4 regions of the Lysinibacillus sp. fkY74-1 genome follow, and region 3 is predicted to be linked to each of the others. Evidence: riboswitches for the same ligand, from Rfam matches in the RefSeq annotation. Region 3 holds a riboswitch; each other region holds the start of a gene.

Region 1 (4,735 bases), 130 kb from region 3:
ATTTTTGACGTTAGGCAACCAAACACCCACACTGAATTTTATTGAGGCAAATGAAAAAATTTTCGGTCGCTTTTTTGGAAAAATTACAGTGATTGGTTTTCTGTCCCTTACCCTATTTTCGGGAGGAGAACTATTATACTTTATTGGCATTTTTATGAAAACTGAGGTAATGCCAGAAACACCCACACTGGCATTCGCCTTGTTGTTTAGCATTATTATTATGTATGCTGCCTATTTAGGCTTAGAGACCTTTGCTCGCTCAGCAGAAATACTTTTCCCTATGTTTATCTTAATTTTTATTTTCTTTATTATTTGTATTACTCCACAAATTAAGTTTGAAAATATACAACCAATTATGGAAGTATCCAAAACATCCATGTTCTATAGTATTATTCGCTTTATGAGCGTCTTTTCTTTTTCCCTAGTTATGTTATTAATGATTTACCCTGCCAGTGTGAATGTCCAGCAATCCTCAAAGAAAGGCTTTTACATAGGCACGATTCTCGGTGGATTTGTTTTAGTAACATTGATTACCCTTTGCATACTAGTATTAGGGGCAGCCAATACGGCTTCCCGAACTTTTCCTAGCTATGCTTTAGCACAGAGAATCTCGATCGGCAACTTTTTACAGCGTATTGAAATTATCATGGCTTTTATGTGGATTACATCTATTTTTATTCGAACCTTTATGTATTTCTATACAACGGTTGTGGGAATTGCACAAATTATGAAACTGAAGGATCACCGCCCACTTATCTTACCAATGGGTATTATTATGATTGGTCTTTCGCAAATTATTCATCCTGATATTGTCCATTCCGACAATTATAATAATGAAATTTGGCCTATCTATTCATTTATTTTTACCATTTTATTACCTATCCTGCTACTAATTGTTGCCGTCATACGTAATCGAAAATCACAAGGGAATGCGGCTGAAATGGCTAATCAGGAGCAAGTAACTGATGTGGGTGGTAATACGGATGTTAATCAAGGAAATCAACCTAATCCCGCTAATACGGATTCCCAACAGGATAATCAGATGAAACCTAATAATAGGGATGTCAATCAAGATAATCAGACTCACCATGCTACTACTGATTCCAACCAGGATAATCAGATGAAACCTAATAATAGGGATGCCAATCAAGATAATCCAACTAACGATGCTGCTAGTGATTCCAACCAGGATAATCAGATGAAACCTAATAATAGCGATGCCAATCAAGATAATCAGACTCACCATGCTGCTACAGATTCCAACCAAGATAATCAGATGAAACCTAATAATAGCGATGCCAATCAAGAAAATCAGACTCACCATGCTGCTACAGATTCCAACCAGGATAATCAGATGAAACCTAATAATAGGGATGCCAATCAAAATAATCCAACTAACAATGCTACTACTGATTCCAACCAGGATAATCAGATAAAACCTAATAATAGGGATGCCAATCAAAATAATCAGACTCACCATGCTACTACTGATTCCAACCAGGATAATCACAGTAAACCTGACAAAATGGATGCCAATCAAGATAATTCAACTAACGATGCTGCTACAGATTCCAACCAAGATAATCAGATGAAACCTAATAATATGGATGCCAATCAAGATAATCCAACTAACGATGCTGCTACAGATTCCAATCAGAACGATCAGGCTAAACCAGATATTACGGTTTCTGACAAGAAGAATTTAGAATAACAAAGTCTAATTCCTTCAGCTACTTAGCGAAGAAATTAGACTTTTTCATTGTTATTTAAATATGATATTCAATTTCGTCCACAAAGTCCCATTCATATGGTGTCTCTTGGTATACATAGTAGTTCAACCAGTTGGAGAACAATAAATGTGTATGGGCACGCCATGTATTCATCGGTTCCTTTTCTGGATCATCATTTGGGAAGTAGTTTACTGGAACGTTGATATCAATGCCCTTGGCAACATCGCGACTGTATTCATCAGCCAGTGTTGTCGCATCATATTCTAAATGACCTGTAATCATAATGTTTTTATTATCTTTAGATTGCACGATAAACACACCTGCATCCTCTGAATAGGATAATAAGCGTAAGTCTGGATGATTGCGAACCTCGTCAATCGAGACAGATGTATAGCGAGAATGAGGGGCTGTAAATAAATCACTAAAGCCTCGTACTAAATCCACTGTTAAATCAGTAATCACATGAGAATAAACGCCGGAGCATTTAGCAGAAAGCTCTATTTTTCCAATTCCATAATGATGATATAACGCAGCCTGTGCCCCCCAACATATATGTAGCACGGATGTCACATTCTTTTTAGACCAATCCATAATTTCAGCAATTTCCTGCCAATAGTTAACCTCTTCAAATGGCATTTTTTCTACAGGTGCCCCAGTAATAATCATACCATCATAACGTCGGTGACGAATTTGGTTAAACGTTGTGTAAAATAATTGTAAGTGAGATTTACTGACATTTTTAGATTCATGAGTAGCCGTGTTTAAAAAAGTAATATTGACCTGTAATGGTGTATTTCCTAGTAAACGTAATAATTGTAGCTCCGTTTTTTCTTTTTCGGGCATCAAATTTAAAATTAATATGTTTAATGGACGTATTTGCTGTGTTCTCGCACGATCCTCTTCCATCACGAAGATTTTCTCCTCACGTAAATGCTCCCCAGCAGGTAAATTTTTCGGAATATTAATTGGCATCTAGCATTCCCCTCTCTTTTTTGCTCCTTTTTCTAAAAAAATTAAAAATCCTCCACATTCCATATGAGATAGAATGAGAAGGATTTTTTTCACGTTCACTCTTATCTCTCAAAGGAAAAACCTTTGCTGGAATTAGCACCTTTCTAACATTTGTTAGAGGTTGCTGAAGCGTCATCGGGCCAAATCCCTCTGCTTCTCTTGATAAGATTATTTAATTATTTTGAATTGTAACATGGACTAGTTAGAATATCAATAATTCATAGAATATTTTGTTATTCCCATGCATGTTCTACATTCATTTGATAAACACTAAGCTTGCTGTATATGGTTATTCTACATGAAATTTTATGGTAAACATGCCGCTATTATGTTACCATATATCTTTAGTAATAGAGAGGAACGTGAATACTTTGATTAATATTGAATTTCCAAAACCAGATGTAGTTATTCGCCAACGCGAACAAGATGTAAAACCAGGTGATGTCCCAATTACACCATACTTTGGTTTCATCGACTTCCACAAAATCACACGTGATAAAGGCGGCATTTTCTTATTTTATAATGAAAAGAATGAGTTATTATTTGTCGGCAAAGCACGTAAAATTCGCCAACGCATAAAAAAACATTTTGAAGACAATGTATCTCCGATGAAAAACTATCGTGACGAGGTCTTCAAAATTGAAGTCTATGAAGTAGAAGATCCTATGGAACGTGAAATTTATGAAACGTATGCGATTAATACGTTCCGCTCCAAATACAATGTAGATAAAGTATTTTATTAATATCAATAAAAACCGAAATCTCTTTTTAGGGATTTCGGTTTTTTATTACAGCATGGTAATACGATCTATCGGCATGCTTTTGCCGTTAATATACAGTTCGATAATAGTCACCTCCGCGCTTTTGTTGATGGCATAGACATAGGGTAGAGCTTCTTTCTTTTGCTCGCTTCCTTCCTTGAAATGAATGACTAACCTATTTTCATTAGCTGCTACACTTGCTAGCACATTTCCTTTTGAAAACATGACAAGATAGTACGTCACGTCATCTTCATACAATAACTGAATTCTGTCTGTAGCTATAATATGTTGTTGGATATGGTCAGGAATAATTGTTAGCTCCTGAATCTTAGGAAAAACTGGCAGCGGTGCAGAATCACATCCACCCATCATTAATAAATAAAGTAATACTGGCAACATCCATTTTTTCAAGATGCTCCCCTTCCCTTATAACTACTCTAAGAAAAATGCTTTACGTTCTTTAGCAATCCAGTCCTCCAGTTCATTATCATCGCGTTTTACTAGTCTATTGATAAGAACATCATGCCAAATATAATCCTCTAGTAAATAAATATGCACAGGGTCATTCGTTATAAATGCGGTTTCTTGGTTGGATGGCGAGTGACCATAAATCATTTCTTGACCATCAACCGATAAAATAAACCAATGAGGTGTAGAAGTCTTTCTCGTATAGTGTGTGGCTCTGTGCATGTCTATAGATGCTAGATGTTCCTCGACATATAAAGTGATGCCATGCACCTCCACATGCTGAGATACCTCTTCAATATCCTCACGTAAGGTATCGTACATATCTTCCCACATCGATAGGATGACTTTTGTCTCTGCTTTCTTTAATAAGGTTTGACAATAATTAACGATCGTCTGCTTCCCTTTTAGCATTAATACTTTAGATTCCGCTTCCTGTTCTTTCATTTCTAGTTTTTCTAACTGATCACTAATCGATGTAAAATTTGATTGCCAGCGCTGTTGAATTTGCTGCAAAAACATCTCGACAGGAATAGAAGAATACGTCGTTTGATCCGCCGTTTCCTCTTTCAGTACGAATCCCTTTTCAACAAGACCATTTAATATGTCATAGATTCTAGCTCTTGGAATCCCAGAGTTTTTGCTAACTTGATAGGCACTGACATGACTATTTTGTACGAGTGCTGTATAGGCCTTTGCCTCATATTCTGTCAATCCCAGTTCTTTTAATTGGGCGATTAATTCATCCATATCATCCCTCCATATTTT
Region 2 (4,735 bases), 950 kb from region 3:
CTGTTAATGGTTGATTTTTCGTTGTCATTTGGCATCCTACTTTCTATGTTGTTCATTTCCATTATAGTCTTAATTGTGAAAAAAAAGAAAGCCAGATATGCTCGCATTCCGACAATCAATTGACATTTTTGTTCAATTCATGTATGTTCTAAGAGAAAATGCTATTTTTTCACATTTTCTCATTGATAGCACGATTTCTTTAACTTTATTTTACTTTCAAGCGCATTGGAGGCGAATGCTTATGCAACAGGGGATCGTAAAGTGGTTCAATAATGAAAAGGGCTATGGCTTTATTGAATGTGATGATGGAGAAGATGTATTTGTACATTTTACGGGCATCCAGGAGGAAGGCTTCCGTACACTTGAAGAAGGTCAAAAGGTTTCATTTGATGTTGTGGAAGGCAATCGCGGCCCGCAAGCATCAAATGTTGTAAAATTATAAGCTAGGAAACTGAAGGTGGATGAAATATTTAAAAATAGTTCAATCCGCTTTTTGACATGTTTACACATAAAAATCCACTTCAACGATTGAAGTGGATTTTTAATTTATCTATTAATCCAATAAAAAGCACCTGGACAAACTAATGTTTCCTTGGTTCTGTGTGGATCGTTCAATGTTACACCGATAGGCCCTTCTTTTAAATGCCCGAGCGTCATGCTAGATGCTGCCGCTTCCTCATAAAAATCCAAGCGCATATTCGGTAGCTGTAGAGACACAAACTGCTCATGCTGCACAAACTTGGGTAGCTGTAATACCTTCTGCCAAAGCTGCACCGTCTTCTCCACATCCCTGACATAAAACTGAATCGATTCCATGGTAATAGCTTGCGTTTCATCAATCGCGCCACTAGCTTTTAATTGAGCAAGACGTTTCTCATCTTCATCTGCCCATTCAATTAAGAATGGGAAATCCAATGCAAGGTCAGCCCTGCCAAAATGCAATAGCTTCCATTCGATTATCGTGCCATCTGGTCTTGTTCGACTACAAGCATCGGGACCATATACATCAAAGCCCAATGCACGCAATCGTTGACCCTCTTCTTCAATATTTTGGGTGCGCAAGGCAATTCGTGAAAATCCTTGGCGCTCATGATTACGTTTAAACGTATAATGTAGGGAATATGGGTACTGGGCCGCTTGCTCAAATAAATCACGATCATAAATAGCGATTTGTTCAATATAGCTTAAGCCAAAGTAGCTTAGCGTATTGTAAGTCCCCCACATCGTGTGTTGACCACCGTTCACTGTATGGACATTTCGTTTATTGAAGAAAACCTTTATATTTTCCGGAGATTCTACTTGATGTACCAGATGATCAAAATATAAAGTCATGGCAATTCCCCTTTCTTTCCCCCATTAGCTTTACCTAGATGTGTAATTGATTTAATATTTACTTAAGAAAAGGAGTTACTAGCTGGTATGAAAAAAAGTGCAATTTCCCTACTAACTCCGTTAACTAATTTATTACTCACTATAAAGAGGTGATTTGAATGACAGATCATGTAGCTGCTTTTAAATTGGCATTAGGTAACTATCCTACAGGTGTAACGGTTGTTACAGCATGTCATGAAACGAATCCAATTGGCTTAACCGTCAATTCTTTTGCATCTGTTTCCATTGACCCACTACTTATTTTATGGTCACTGGATAAAAAATCTCAGCTCCATCCTTATTTTATGGGTGCTGGAAAATTCGCTGTTAATATTTTAGCGAGTGATCAAGAGCATTTATGTACATTATTTGCAAGTAAAGTCCCAGATCGCTTTGCTCAGGCAAAATGGTCTACTTCATCATTTGGGCTACCGATTTTACATGATACAGCAGCTATTTTACAATGTAAATCATTTCAACAGATAGATGCTGGCGATCATACTATTTTTATTGGGCAAGTACTAGATATTACAAATTCTCAAAAGGAACCGCTTCTCTACCATCGCCGTCATATCGGTCAGATTCCAAAAAGCTTTTATAGCTAATTCTCATAAAAAAAGGGCCACTTGTAAGCAACGGAAACCATGCTTATTGGTGGCCTTTTCACATCGTTCATCTGAAATGATCTTTATTTCTTTTGTGGAAATCTCTGCTTTTCAAGCCTATTAATTTGAACAATTACACCATCCTGAATCGTAATATGCACTTCACCAAATTCAAGATTTTGAATGGCCTTTGCAATAGCCTCTAATTTCTTATCTTCTACCTTTGTCGACTGAGCCATACGATACACCCCTTCTTTCTGATTCTTGTTGTACAAAAGAGGCCAATGCATCAAGCTAATTGATAGCCCCTCCTATCTCTCAGATACATCTGTTGGATTTGGCACCTATTTTTTCGGTTGCCGAGGCTTCATTGGGCCAGGTCCCTCCACCTCTCTCGATAAGAGTACTGCGTTTCTTGAAAATAATTCTATAATTCTGTTATACGATTGTCAATATAAAATATTAGAAAACCTAGCTGAATACTTTGTAATGTGTATTTTAGATTAGAAAACTGCCTATACCTAAAGTATTTTATGCCTAATCAGTAAGAAATAGATGGCTATCTACTAATTTATTTCGAACTCCATTTCCTCATCAAGGATTCAAGTGGACCGCGATGATGTTTAGCTCTCCACCAAACAGAAGTAAACACACATCCTAAAAAGTAACAGCAGGCATACAGCATGGAAAAAGCAAGCGTTTGATTCTCCAGCTTTTGGCAAACAATTAGTATCCCAATCCCTATAAAAACATGGCCAACATAATGGGTTAAAGACATTTGCCCGGTTAAGATGAAAGCTTCAATGACTTTATTTTTACATGTCTCTACAAGATAGATGGAGCCTACAATGAGGACTATAGCCGAAGCCGAATTAGATAGGACATACATCATATTTGGTGGAATCGGTCCCGTATCAAATAAATACAATGCACTCTCTACATCTAATAAATGGATGGTTGTTGTTATCTTAATAAATAATGTTGAAAAAGTCTCAGTCATTATGACTAGCAATAAACCTGTCACTAGTAAGATTTTTCTTATAGTACGATTTGTTAAATCTAATGTGCCGATTAACATCCCCATCAGAAAGAAGCAAATCCAGGGGAATAGTGGGTGATAGCCATTAAACATCAAATTTCTTATAAATCCTGCTGGTGTCCAAAAATCAAGATACTCTAGTAAGACATATGTTGGATGCCAACCAGCAAGGTAATTAAATTGAATTTGAAGCCATTGTGAAAGGATGAGGATAGCACCTATGATGAAGATCATCATTTTCTTGGATTGCGCAATCAGACATGCGGCCACAAACATATACACGCCATAATAATGTAATATATCTCCTGTCCAGCCGATCACATATAATATTAGCCCAATCGTAAATAACAAAAACGACCTTTTCCATAAAGTAAGTCGATTCTGACGAAGAAGCAGTGGGTCCTTAGTCTCTCTAGCCTGACGAGTCATTAAAGCTATCCCTATTCCTGCTAACATGACAAATACAGCGGAAGCACGCCCCTCGAAAAGATTTTGTAAGGTAATCATCCATGCTGAACCATTCGTTGTAGAACCTGTTATGACTCCAAAATTTACAATGAACATCCCTAGCATGGCGAGAGCTCTTGCAAAATCAAGACCTTCAATGCGCCGATTGTTATTGATCATTTTTGTCCCCTTGGATAACGCTATGTACTGCCTCCTTCCAAATAGCTCTATAGTTCAATTGGTTGCCTGTTAACATGAAATTACCGATATTATCATAAACCAGGGCTAGCATCTGTGCCTTTGCTTCTATATGGGGAGTATCCTCTAGCACCCCTAGCTTCACGCCATATCGTAGGACTTCAACAAAGCTTGTTAAAAAGCTAGTTTCTAGCTCCACTAATTGTTTCTTATAGTTTTCATCGCGAGCTGCTAATAGTACATATTGATTAAATATTTTATTAAAATAAGGATCCTTCCCCTGCGCTTCAATAGACTTATAGCCTAGCTCGAGTAATTTCTCCTTGAAATTCGTATGAGAAAGCTCCTTATAATTCACAGCGATATCCTGTTGAATTTCTTTATACAGTGCATCAAATAAGTAAGAAATTAATTGATCCTTTGATTGAAAATAATAGTAAATGGCTGGTTTTGATATACCGACCTCTGCAGCAATCATTGCTAAACTTGTTTTTTCAAACCCTTTAGTTGCAAACATCACATAAGCCACATCTATGATTTTTTGAAAAGTTTGTTCTTTATTCCCCATTATAATCCTCCTTTTTTACCGACCGTTAAGTAAATAATAAATGATACTCCGCTTTTAAACAAGAAAAAACTGTGTAGAAATATTTCTCTACACAGTTCATATTTATTGATTTTGCAAATACAGCATTAAAGCTTCGGCTGTTTTTTGCTTGCCCATTACTTTAGTTGGCTGTCCATCAGCAGGTACAATCCAATGGGGCTCGTCCCCGCCATATAAAGACTGAGAGCTATTGGCTACCATTAATTGAGCATGGGCTGTTTCCATTCGCAGTCGTGCACGTGCTAACAAAAACTCCTCGTCATTGGTTGCTTCTAGCTTAAACCCTACTAACGTCACATTTGGTTGCCAGCCCTTGATTTGTCCTAAGACTTTCGGCGCCTTTTTAAAATGAATAATAGGTGGCTCATCGGAAGGCATTTTCCCTGCTTCCTCCATCAAGTTGCCCGATTGATCATACACTTTATCAATGACCCAATCGGAGCCAGCAGCAGCCATAATCACAATATC
Region 3 (4,735 bases):
ACCATCTCCATTCAAAGACACTGGAAAAGGCAGCTATACAATGTCAAAAGGGAGGTATAACTTTCCGTTATTACTAGGTGGGGCAGCGGGATTTTGCTATTCAAGTAAAAGCTTAAAATATTTTTAAATTTTATGTAACTTATCGCAACGTCAACCGTCTACCTTACTAGTAGAATACAAAAACTAAAGCAAGCTAGTAACATTCACTTTTCACAAAAAGGCCAGGATTCACTTATTCCGTGATTTCCTGGTCTTTTTGTGCAGACAATCCTATTTTATACGAAAAAATAGGACAAATAGTGAAACTTTTTAGCTGTTTTTTCGTATTCATAATTGAATCTAAAGCTAAGCAATATTATTAGTAAGATTCACTTTCACTTAAAAGGCTAGAACTTACATAATTATGTAGGCATCTAGTCTTTTTTGTTGGCTTTCTACTTTTATGAAAATCATGAACTTTAGAAAATTACATAGCAATGAGTAAATCCTATGCTCGAAAAAACAAGAATTCCCCCAAAAATTAGATTGGAAAATATTTTAACTTGTTCAACGCCTTAACTTAGCGTAGTATTAATACGAATCAAAACTAAGTAAATTAGTAAGATTCACTTTCACAATAAAACCAGGCGCTCTTCTATGAGGAGCATCTGGTTTTTGTTTTTATCTGAGATTTCAAGAACATTAATTTATGAGGCAAGCTATCCTTATCTTACAAACGTAGCCATACTTCCAACAAGTTATTTTTTGTTAATCGAATGTCATTAGTTGTGAAAAAGAGGCGAGAGCTGAAATTCCCATGGCCCGTTTTGCCATAAAGGGATAGATTTTTTGAGCGAACCGAATTTTACAAATGATTGTTTAAATGGGTATTGTTGGATTTTTTAAAATTATAAATCAATTTTTAAATGGTAATAGTTGTCACTATAGAGGTTAGACAAAGGATGCATCAATCGAAAAAATTAATCGGTCTTTTAGTCATTGTATATGTTTGTACATTGTTAGTTTTACCCTCTACAGATGGATTCGTTTCGGAATAATTGATGGAGGTTCTATTATAATTAGCTTTATTTCCTTATTCTTCTTCGGGTAACCATAGCGATATTAAAGAAGATAAAGATGAACTGGATAAGCATATTGAAGCACACAATGCTAAAATTGGATAGTATGTTTTAATGATTTTAGCTTGTCTAATTTTTTTTGCTTCAGAGGGTGTCTCCAATTTAAATGACATGAAAAATTATCCTTTGTTCTTAGTCGTTGGGTTTACATTGGTCATATCACCTATCATAGAATTTATTTATTCAAAAAAAGTTAGATAACTGACAGTATTTGTTTAAGCAAAAAGGGAGGAATCGTTTTGTTAAAAACAGTACAAATTATTTTATCAACGATAGGCATCACGCTTTCCGTTTATGGACTTATTACATATGAATACCGCCTAAATTTCTTAATGATCCTTTTCCTAGGTTTATTTATGTTAACATTAGGAATTAAAGAGTTTGGGAGAGAGAAAATTATATGGTTGTTTTCTAGTTGGCGCATTTATATTTTCGGTATATGTGTCTATACAAAGCTTCATATTAATCTAAAAAGTTGAATTCTGGACCTTAAAGATAGTGCCAAGAAATTTTTTCTAATTAAAAACATGTTGCAATTATGGATGTTTTATTTTAGTATTTTAATATTGTGTCAAAAATATAATATAATATTTTTCTTCTTATCAAGAGAGATGGAGGGACTGGCCCGATGAAATCTCGGCAGCGGAACTATTAAGTTACTGTGCCAAATCCAGCAAGCAATGTCCTTGATAGATAAGAGGAGCGTTTTAACTATAAGGCCTCTTCTTGTTATTTCAAGATGAGGCCTTTTTTATGGTGAACAAACAAAAATAGGGCTGATTTTTAATTTTTGGGAGGTAAACAATGAGGAGAGAGAATCCATGGGCGCTAATCCCATTTGTTGTTTTTATAATTTTATTTATTGGTTCAGGGGTTATGACGGGTGATTTTTATGCCTTCCCTGTTATTGTAGCTATTAGCATTTCGGGAGCTGTGGCTCTAGCGATGAATCGAAAAGAATCGTTTTCACGGAAGGTTGATATTTTTTGCCAAGGTGCTGGAAATTTAAATGTCATGCTGATGGTTATTATTTTTCTATTAGCAGGGGCATTTTCAGAGGTAGCCAAGGGGATGGGGGCCGTAGATTCCACTGTTAACTTTGCATTATCAATTATTCCGCAAAACTTGCTTGTTGTAGGTTTATTCATCATTGCCTGTTTTATCTCTCTATCCATGGGTACGTCAGTGGGGACAATTGTTGCACTGGCGCCCATAGGAGTTGGGATAAGCGATCAGACTGAGCTATCTATTGCTTTAGTGATAGCAGCGGTTATAGGCGGTTCAATGTTTGGTGATAATTTATCTTTTATTTCAGATACTACTATTACTGCCGTTCGTTCACAAGGAGCGCAAATGAAGGACAAATTTAAGGTCAATTTTTGGATTGTATTGCCGGCAGCTATGGTTACGAGCATTATTTTAGGGTTTATGACATCCGGTGGAACAGCTCAAGTAGAGCATTTAAGCTATAATTGGGTAAAAATTGTTCCCTATGTTTTAGTGATTATTTTAGCGTTATCGGGAATGAATGTTTTCCTCGTTCTTGCATTAGGGATTGTCCTCGCCGGTGCAGTTGGCTTAGCAGATGGCAGCTATCACCTAATGAGCCTTATACAAAAAATTGGCGAAGGAATGGAAGGTATGTTTGAAATCGCCTTTCTAGCTATATTAATAGCTGGAATGGTGGAGGTTATTAAATTTAATGGAGGAATTGACTTTTTGCTCCGCCTTGTAACACGCAGGATTAAATCGCAGAAGGGCGCTGAATTAGGTATAGCTGGTCTTGTGGGCCTAACTAATTTATCTACGGCCAATAATACAATTGCTATTTTAATTGCTGGGCCGCTTGCCAAAAATATTGCTGATCAGTATGAGATTGAGCCGAAAAAATCCGCAAGTATTTTAGATATTTTCTCCTGTACGGTTCAAGGTCTTCTCCCATACGGAGCTCAATTCCTAGTAGCCGCAAGCGTTGCCAAAATATCGCCAGTGAGTATCTTACCATACTCGTTCTATCCTATTCTTATTGGTATTTGTGGTATGATAGCTATTCTCATTGGGTACCCGAAAGAAAAGAAGGCCTAAACTTTTCTTTCAGACTGTAGACAAAAGTCATCGAGAAGTTCACTCTCGATGACTTTTGTCATTTTTAATATTTGGGTAATATACTACCAAACCTAACATGCTCCACTCTTAGGAAGCAGTCTATTTTCTAGGGGATAATTCATTCAAATACGGAGCCCATTACAATGGAAAGCCCGGTTGTCCGTTAATTGGAGCCAAATGTTCGGAATGAGCTATTACTTTCTTGCCTGAATTAAAGTAAACCAATCGTTGCCGTTGAACTTTCCTGCAACATTGTATATGGGCTGATAGAAACCTTTTGTATCATACATATACGAAAGCTCAATTGAATCAATCTCTATATGGTCTCCTTTTTTTATAATAAGGTCTTCCTCCTGAACGAGCGCATTATACTTTATTTGAGGAAAATCGCCTTCCTTGATCCGTTCATATACCTCTGTAGGGGATAGTATGTTTACCTCCCGTATAAATTGATTTTCATGAAGGCTGTAGGTTAATGAATACACGTGACCATCCGGTTTAAGACCAAGACTAACATCCCCAGTCCAGTAATCTTTATGTACATCGGTGCGATCTGGTAATGTCCATTCAAATTCACCATTCTCCTGTACAGCAAATTCTGCATCTTGAGGTAGTAAAGCAAGTTCATCCATCAATGATTTCGCCTTATCTTCTTGCCCTACAGCTGAAGTTTGCTCTGGGGTATAATTATTTTCGGTTAACCACCATTGGCCCTCGGAATCATTTGTAATCAATGTATAGGGGACCTCATTTTTATCTTCCAATAAAGTCTCGTCATTGTCCTGGTTATTAGATGTACTCACCTCTAATAATCCTAATTTCTGTTGTAACAGGTCTTTTACGTCATCATTTTTAACGTTTTTCTTAAAGACAGGAGCAACAATTGATGCTGCGCTTAATTCCAATGAAGTGGATACATGAACATCTGACATTTTTGATTTTGTATAAGCGTTTATTGCTAAATGACCAAACTCTTGTTGGGCGTAGACAATGCTCATAACGATAAAAATTAAGCCCATCAATAGGGGGATAGCAAGGTTTCCAATCAGACTTTTCACCTTGACCTTTTTGTGATTGGAAATAGAAACTGCAAGTTTGTATAATTGATAGCCAATAATACCCCCAAGTGAGTTATTGATTAAATCATCAAGCTCAAAAATCCCTGCTCCTGAAAGTGTTTGATATGTTTCAATAGAGGCTGTTGCCCCCACAACTACTAGAAGTAGCCACTTAAACTCTTTACATTTAGCCATAAGTAAAGGCAAGAACATTCCTAATGGCACAAACATTAATATATTAAATAGACAATTTTGGAGATCACGTAAAGAGTATTTTTTCCACGCGTCTATATAACCGCTGAATGGTTGTAGGTTCATCTGCATGTAATGTGAAGTGCCACGACCAATAACTGTTAGCTCTAAAACAAACACAATATATCCGATAAACATTGCGCCAAGAAGAAGCTTCTTTACAGGGATTTGTTTATGGCGATCTGTTCGTCGCCTTTGATA
Region 4 (4,735 bases), 1.1 Mb from region 3:
TGGTGATAAGTTCTCTGCCTTTATTGTGGAACGTACATTCAATGGTGTTTCAGTCGGTCCTGAGGAGAAGAAAATGGGGATTAAGTCTTCATCTACCCGTACACTTGTGTTAGAAGATGCAGAAGTGCCAGTAGAAAATTTATTAGGTGAAATTGGTCGTGGGCATGTCATTGCCTTCAATATATTAAATATCGGTCGCTATAAACTAGGGGTTGGAACAATTGGTGGATCAAAACGCGCATTTGAGCTAGCGGTACAATATACAAACCAACGTCAGCAATTTAAAACAAAGCTATCTGACTTCAACCTAACAAAAGAAAAATTATCAACAATGGCTTCTCATTTGTATGCATCAGAGTCATTAAACTATCGTACTGTGGGTTTATTTGAAGACCGTTTAAGCCAGCTAAGCCCAGAGGAGCAAAAGGAAGGAAAAGTGATTGCAGGTGCTATCGCTGAATATGCGATTGAATGCTCCATTGCTAAAGTATTTGGATCAGAAACATTAGATTATATTGCAGATGAAGCTGTACAATTACACGGCGGTTATGGCTTTATGGCTGAATATGAGGTAGAGCGTATATACCGTGATTCTCGTATTAATCGAATTTTTGAAGGTACAAATGAAATTAATCGCATGATTGTACCAGGTACATTTATGAAAAAGGCACTAAAAGGTGAGCTGCCATTATTACAGGTTGCGCAAAATTTACAGCAAGAGCTTCTAATGCTAATGCCAGAGGATATTGGCACTGAGCCACTAGCTCAGGAAAAATACTTAGTGAAAAATGCCAAGAAGATTGCTGTATTAGCTGCAGGCTTAGCCGCACAACGCTTTGGTGCGAAGCTTGACCAAGAGCAAGAAGTATTAGTGAATATTGCTAATATCGCTAATCAATTATTTGCAATGGAATCAGCTGTATTACGCACAGAAAAAGCGATTGCTCGTGATGGCGTTGAAAAAGCACATCAAAAATTGCTATACACTCAAATTTTCTGCCAAGAAGCATTTGCAGAAATCGAAAAAGAAGCAAAAGATACAATTCTGGCTTCCGCAGATGGTGATGCAGCACGTATGACATTATCTGCATTACGTAAATTAACACGTAATAATCCATACAACCTCATTACGAAGAAACGTGAAGCATCTGTGAAATTAATTGAAGCAGAAAAATATATCGTTTAATCGTAGGAAAATGCTAGCTATCCGTAAGTGGGTAGCTAGTTTTTTATTGTGCCAAATAAATTATTTGTCAAAGTAACGGATAAAAATACAAAATGGATGGATAGACTTACGGAAATGAGCGAAGTTCCACCATTCTCGATGATTATGATGGTATACTACAGAAAAAGACAGCAAAGGAGCATTTTAATGACGATTCAATTTTTCCATTATCCCAAATGTACAACATGTAAAAAAGCGCAAAAGTGGTTAAATGATCATGACGTTTCCTATGAAGAGGTACATATCGTAGAGCAGCCGCCAACAAAGGATGAAATAACAGCTTTATGGCAAGTCAGTGGTCTTCCTTTGAAGAAGTTTTTTAATACTTCAGGCATGAAATATCGTGACCTTGGTTTGAAGGACAAGCTAGCTGATATGACTGAGGAAGAACAGCTTGAGCTACTTGCTTCGGATGGGATGTTAATAAAACGTCCACTCGTAACAGATGGAAAAAAAGTAACTTTAGGGTTTAAAGAATCCGATTTTGAGCAAGCTTGGATATAGCCGTTTTTATTCTTGTTTTTATAGGAGAAGTATGGCACACTGAAAGTGAATATATTACATAATTATGGAGGGGTTTTTTGCATGAGCACACCGAAAGACTTACGTTACTCTGAAGAGCATGAATGGGTTAAAGTAGAAGATGGAAAAGTACGTATTGGTATTACGCACTTCGCACAATCTGAATTAGGAGATATCGTTTTCGTTGAGCTTCCACAAGTTGGCGATGAAATCAAAACGGATGATCCATTCGGTAGCGTAGAATCAGTAAAAACTGTTTCTGAATTATATGCACCAATCTCAGGTACTGTAGTTGAAGTTAATGCAGATTTAGAAGATAGCCCAGAATTCGTTAATGAATCACCATATGAAAAAGCATGGATGATCGTCGTAGAGCCTGCTGATGCATCAGAAGTTGATAAACTTATGACAGCTGAACAATACGAAGAGATGACAGCAGAATAAGACAAGCCATAATCAAAAAACGTCGGAAACTACCGGCGTTTTTTATTATATAATAACGTATAAGTGGGAATGTCTAAATGGAGGTGGCGTAATGTTCGATGGGAAATGCTTGATAGTAGAAGGACGCTCAGATAAGCTACAAATTGAGCCAATTTTAAACGAGAATGTTACAATACTATGTACGAATGGAACAATTGGTGTGCATCAATTAGAAGAGCTAATCGATCCCTATGAGGGCTATGAGCTATTTACCTTTTTTGATGCCGATACTTCAGGCGATAAGCTACGTGCATTAATGGACAGACATTATCCTGAAGCAGAGCATTTACGGACAATGCCAACATATAAGGAAGTAGAAACGACACCTAGAAAAGTGTTAGCCATGATTTTACTTCGTGCGCATTTCTCAATCCATAATGAATATATTTTGTAAGGTTGCGTGAACTAAATGGAAGAATGGTCGAAAGAGCAGTGGGAAACGGCATTACAGTCCGGAGAAAAAGCTGCGTTTTATTTATATACACCGATGTGCGGTACTTGTGCAGTGGCATCAAAAATGATGTCAATTGTAGAACAACTATTACCTCACCTAAAGCTAGGGAAAGCAAATATTAATTTTTTGGAGCAAATTGCTTTTGAGCATCAAATTGAAAGCGTTCCGTGCTTACTTGTTTGTGACGGTGGCAAAGTGACAGAAAAGATTTATGCTTTTCAATCCGTACCTTTTTTGTACGAATTGTTAAAAAAATCAATTGACTGAACTTTATTAGCGTGGTAAAGTAACAAATATATTACTAAAACATTAAATATATCGAACTCTTATGAAGAGCGGCGGAGGGAAGTGCCCTATGAAGCCCGGCAACCATCACATAGTGAAAAGGTGCCAAATCACCCAAAGATTTTTCTTTGAAAGATGAGAGAACGGTTCAACGTATAATACGTGACCCCTTCTACTTGTCTATAAGTGGAGGGGTTTTTTTATATAAGAAAAGGAGTATTCGCTATGATACAGCTTCAAAATATAACGAAGAAATACAAAACAGCAAATGGCGAATTAACGGCAGTCAAAGATGTTAACCTGACTATTAATAAGGGTGAAATTTTTGGCATTATCGGCTATAGTGGCGCTGGTAAAAGTACGATGATTCGTTTACTTAATGGTTTAGAGAAACCAACAACAGGAACAGTAACAGTGAACAATCAGGCTTTTTCATCGATTAAAGGTCAAAAGCTTAGAGCAGCTAGACAAAAGGTTAGTATGATTTTTCAACATTTCAACCTACTTTGGTCACGAACAGTTGCAGAAAACATTGCCTTCCCATTAGAAATCGCAGGTGTATCAAAAGCTCAACGTGAGGCACGGGTGAAGGAATTGATAGCACTTGTTGGCCTAGAAGGTCGTGATCAAGCATATCCATCACAGCTCTCTGGTGGACAAAAGCAACGTGTAGGGATTGCGCGAGCATTAGCCAATAATCCAGAGGTTTTACTATGTGATGAGGCTACATCTGCTCTAGACCCTGAGACAACAGATGCCATTCTTGATTTACTGGTGGATATTAATGAACGTTTAGGGTTAACGATTGTCCTCATTACTCATGAAATGCATGTCATCCGCAAGATTTGTCATCGTGTAGCAGTGATGGAGGCAGGCGAAATTGTAGAGCGTGGAGAAGTATTGCAAGTTTTCCAGGCTCCTCAGGCTGCCATTACTAAGAAATTTGTAGCACAAATTACCAATACAAAGGAAACACAGGATACAGTAGAACAAATCAAAGCAAATTATCCAACTGGACAACTTGTCAAATTGATTTTTGTTGGTGAAAAAACAGAACAGCCAGTTATTTCACATCTAGTGAAGCAATTCGATGTGGAAGTAAGCATTGTACATGGGAATATTTCGCAAACCAAAAATGGTGCATATGGTACTTTCATTGTGCAAATTGATGGGCCGAAAGCAAACGTGACTGAAGCCTTAAGCTATTTAAATACAGTGGAAGTGCAAACGGAGGTGATTGCAGATGCTAACTAATCTCTTTCCGAATGTAGACTGGGATAGCATGTGGCAGGCTACATATGAAACATTATATATGACGGCCATTTCAACAGTTATTACATTTATTCTAGGGTTAGCCATTGGGATTGTTCTGTTTTTAACTAGTCCGAATCAGTTATGGGCTAATAAAATTGTTAGTTTTTTAACAGGGTCACTCGTTAATATATTCCGTTCTATTCCATTTATCGTGTTAATTATTTTATTAATTCCATTTACTAAGTTTTTACTTGGTACAATCCGTGGAGCCAATGCTGCTTTACCTGCTTTAATTATCGGTGCGGCTCCGTTCTATGCGCGTATGGTATTAATTGCGCTACGAGAAATTGATAAGGGTGTTATTGAAGCAGCTCGTTCAATGGGGGCTAAAACAGCCACAATTATTTGGAAAGTACTGATCCCTGAATCATTACCAGCACTCATTTCGGGTATTACTGTTACGGCTGTAGCACTTGTCGGTTATACAGCAATGGCAGGGATAATCGGTGCAG

What was found. A riboswitch is a leader RNA that binds a small molecule or an ion and turns the genes downstream of it on or off. The one in region 3 is predicted to bind S-adenosylmethionine.
Region 1: it holds a riboswitch for S-adenosylmethionine, as region 3 does, so the genes downstream of both, metA (homoserine O-acetyltransferase MetA) here and ACE1MS_RS12815 (Na+/H+ antiporter NhaC family protein) in region 3, are expected to answer to the same signal.
Region 2: it holds a riboswitch for S-adenosylmethionine, as region 3 does, so the genes downstream of both, ACE1MS_RS07840 (YezD family protein) here and ACE1MS_RS12815 (Na+/H+ antiporter NhaC family protein) in region 3, are expected to answer to the same signal.
Region 4: it holds a riboswitch for S-adenosylmethionine, as region 3 does, so the genes downstream of both, ACE1MS_RS18105 (methionine ABC transporter ATP-binding protein) here and ACE1MS_RS12815 (Na+/H+ antiporter NhaC family protein) in region 3, are expected to answer to the same signal.

Annotation. Positions count from the first base shown of each region.
Region 1 is NZ_CP170173.1:2,480,830-2,485,564, forward strand. Features, by position in the region: gene ACE1MS_RS12040 (endospore germination permease) at 1-1,711, shown strand, start outside; gene metA (homoserine O-acetyltransferase MetA) at 1,767-2,702, opposite strand; SAM riboswitch class I at 2,801-2,910, opposite strand; gene ACE1MS_RS12050 (nucleotide excision repair endonuclease) at 3,113-3,484, shown strand; gene ACE1MS_RS12055 (hypothetical protein) at 3,530-3,913, opposite strand; gene ACE1MS_RS12060 (TrmB family transcriptional regulator) at 3,935-4,717, opposite strand.
Region 2 is NZ_CP170173.1:1,661,942-1,666,676, reverse strand. Features, by position in the region: gene ACE1MS_RS07860 (formate--tetrahydrofolate ligase) at 1-28, opposite strand, end outside; gene ACE1MS_RS07855 (cold-shock protein) at 242-442, shown strand; gene ACE1MS_RS07850 (VOC family protein) at 547-1,332, opposite strand; gene ACE1MS_RS07845 (flavin reductase family protein) at 1,491-1,976, shown strand; gene ACE1MS_RS07840 (YezD family protein) at 2,060-2,215, opposite strand; SAM riboswitch class I at 2,285-2,380, opposite strand; gene ACE1MS_RS07835 (DUF418 domain-containing protein) at 2,548-3,642, opposite strand; gene ACE1MS_RS07830 (TetR/AcrR family transcriptional regulator) at 3,632-4,228, opposite strand; gene ACE1MS_RS07825 (phosphopantothenoylcysteine decarboxylase domain-containing protein) at 4,331-4,735, opposite strand, start outside.
Region 3 is NZ_CP170173.1:2,610,967-2,615,701, reverse strand. Features, by position in the region: gene ACE1MS_RS12820 (hypothetical protein) at 1,358-1,597, shown strand; SAM riboswitch class I at 1,715-1,818, shown strand; gene ACE1MS_RS12815 (Na+/H+ antiporter NhaC family protein) at 1,923-3,203, shown strand; gene ACE1MS_RS12810 (VanZ family protein) at 3,419-4,735, opposite strand, start outside.
Region 4 is NZ_CP170173.1:3,662,984-3,667,718, reverse strand. Features, by position in the region: gene ACE1MS_RS18130 (acyl-CoA dehydrogenase family protein) at 1-1,186, shown strand, start outside; gene ACE1MS_RS18125 (arsenate reductase family protein) at 1,373-1,729, shown strand; gene gcvH (glycine cleavage system protein GcvH) at 1,811-2,191, shown strand; gene ACE1MS_RS18115 (hypothetical protein) at 2,283-2,624, shown strand; gene ACE1MS_RS18110 (thioredoxin family protein) at 2,640-2,951, shown strand; SAM riboswitch class I at 3,008-3,111, shown strand; gene ACE1MS_RS18105 (methionine ABC transporter ATP-binding protein) at 3,195-4,223, shown strand; gene ACE1MS_RS18100 (methionine ABC transporter permease) at 4,213-4,735, shown strand, end outside.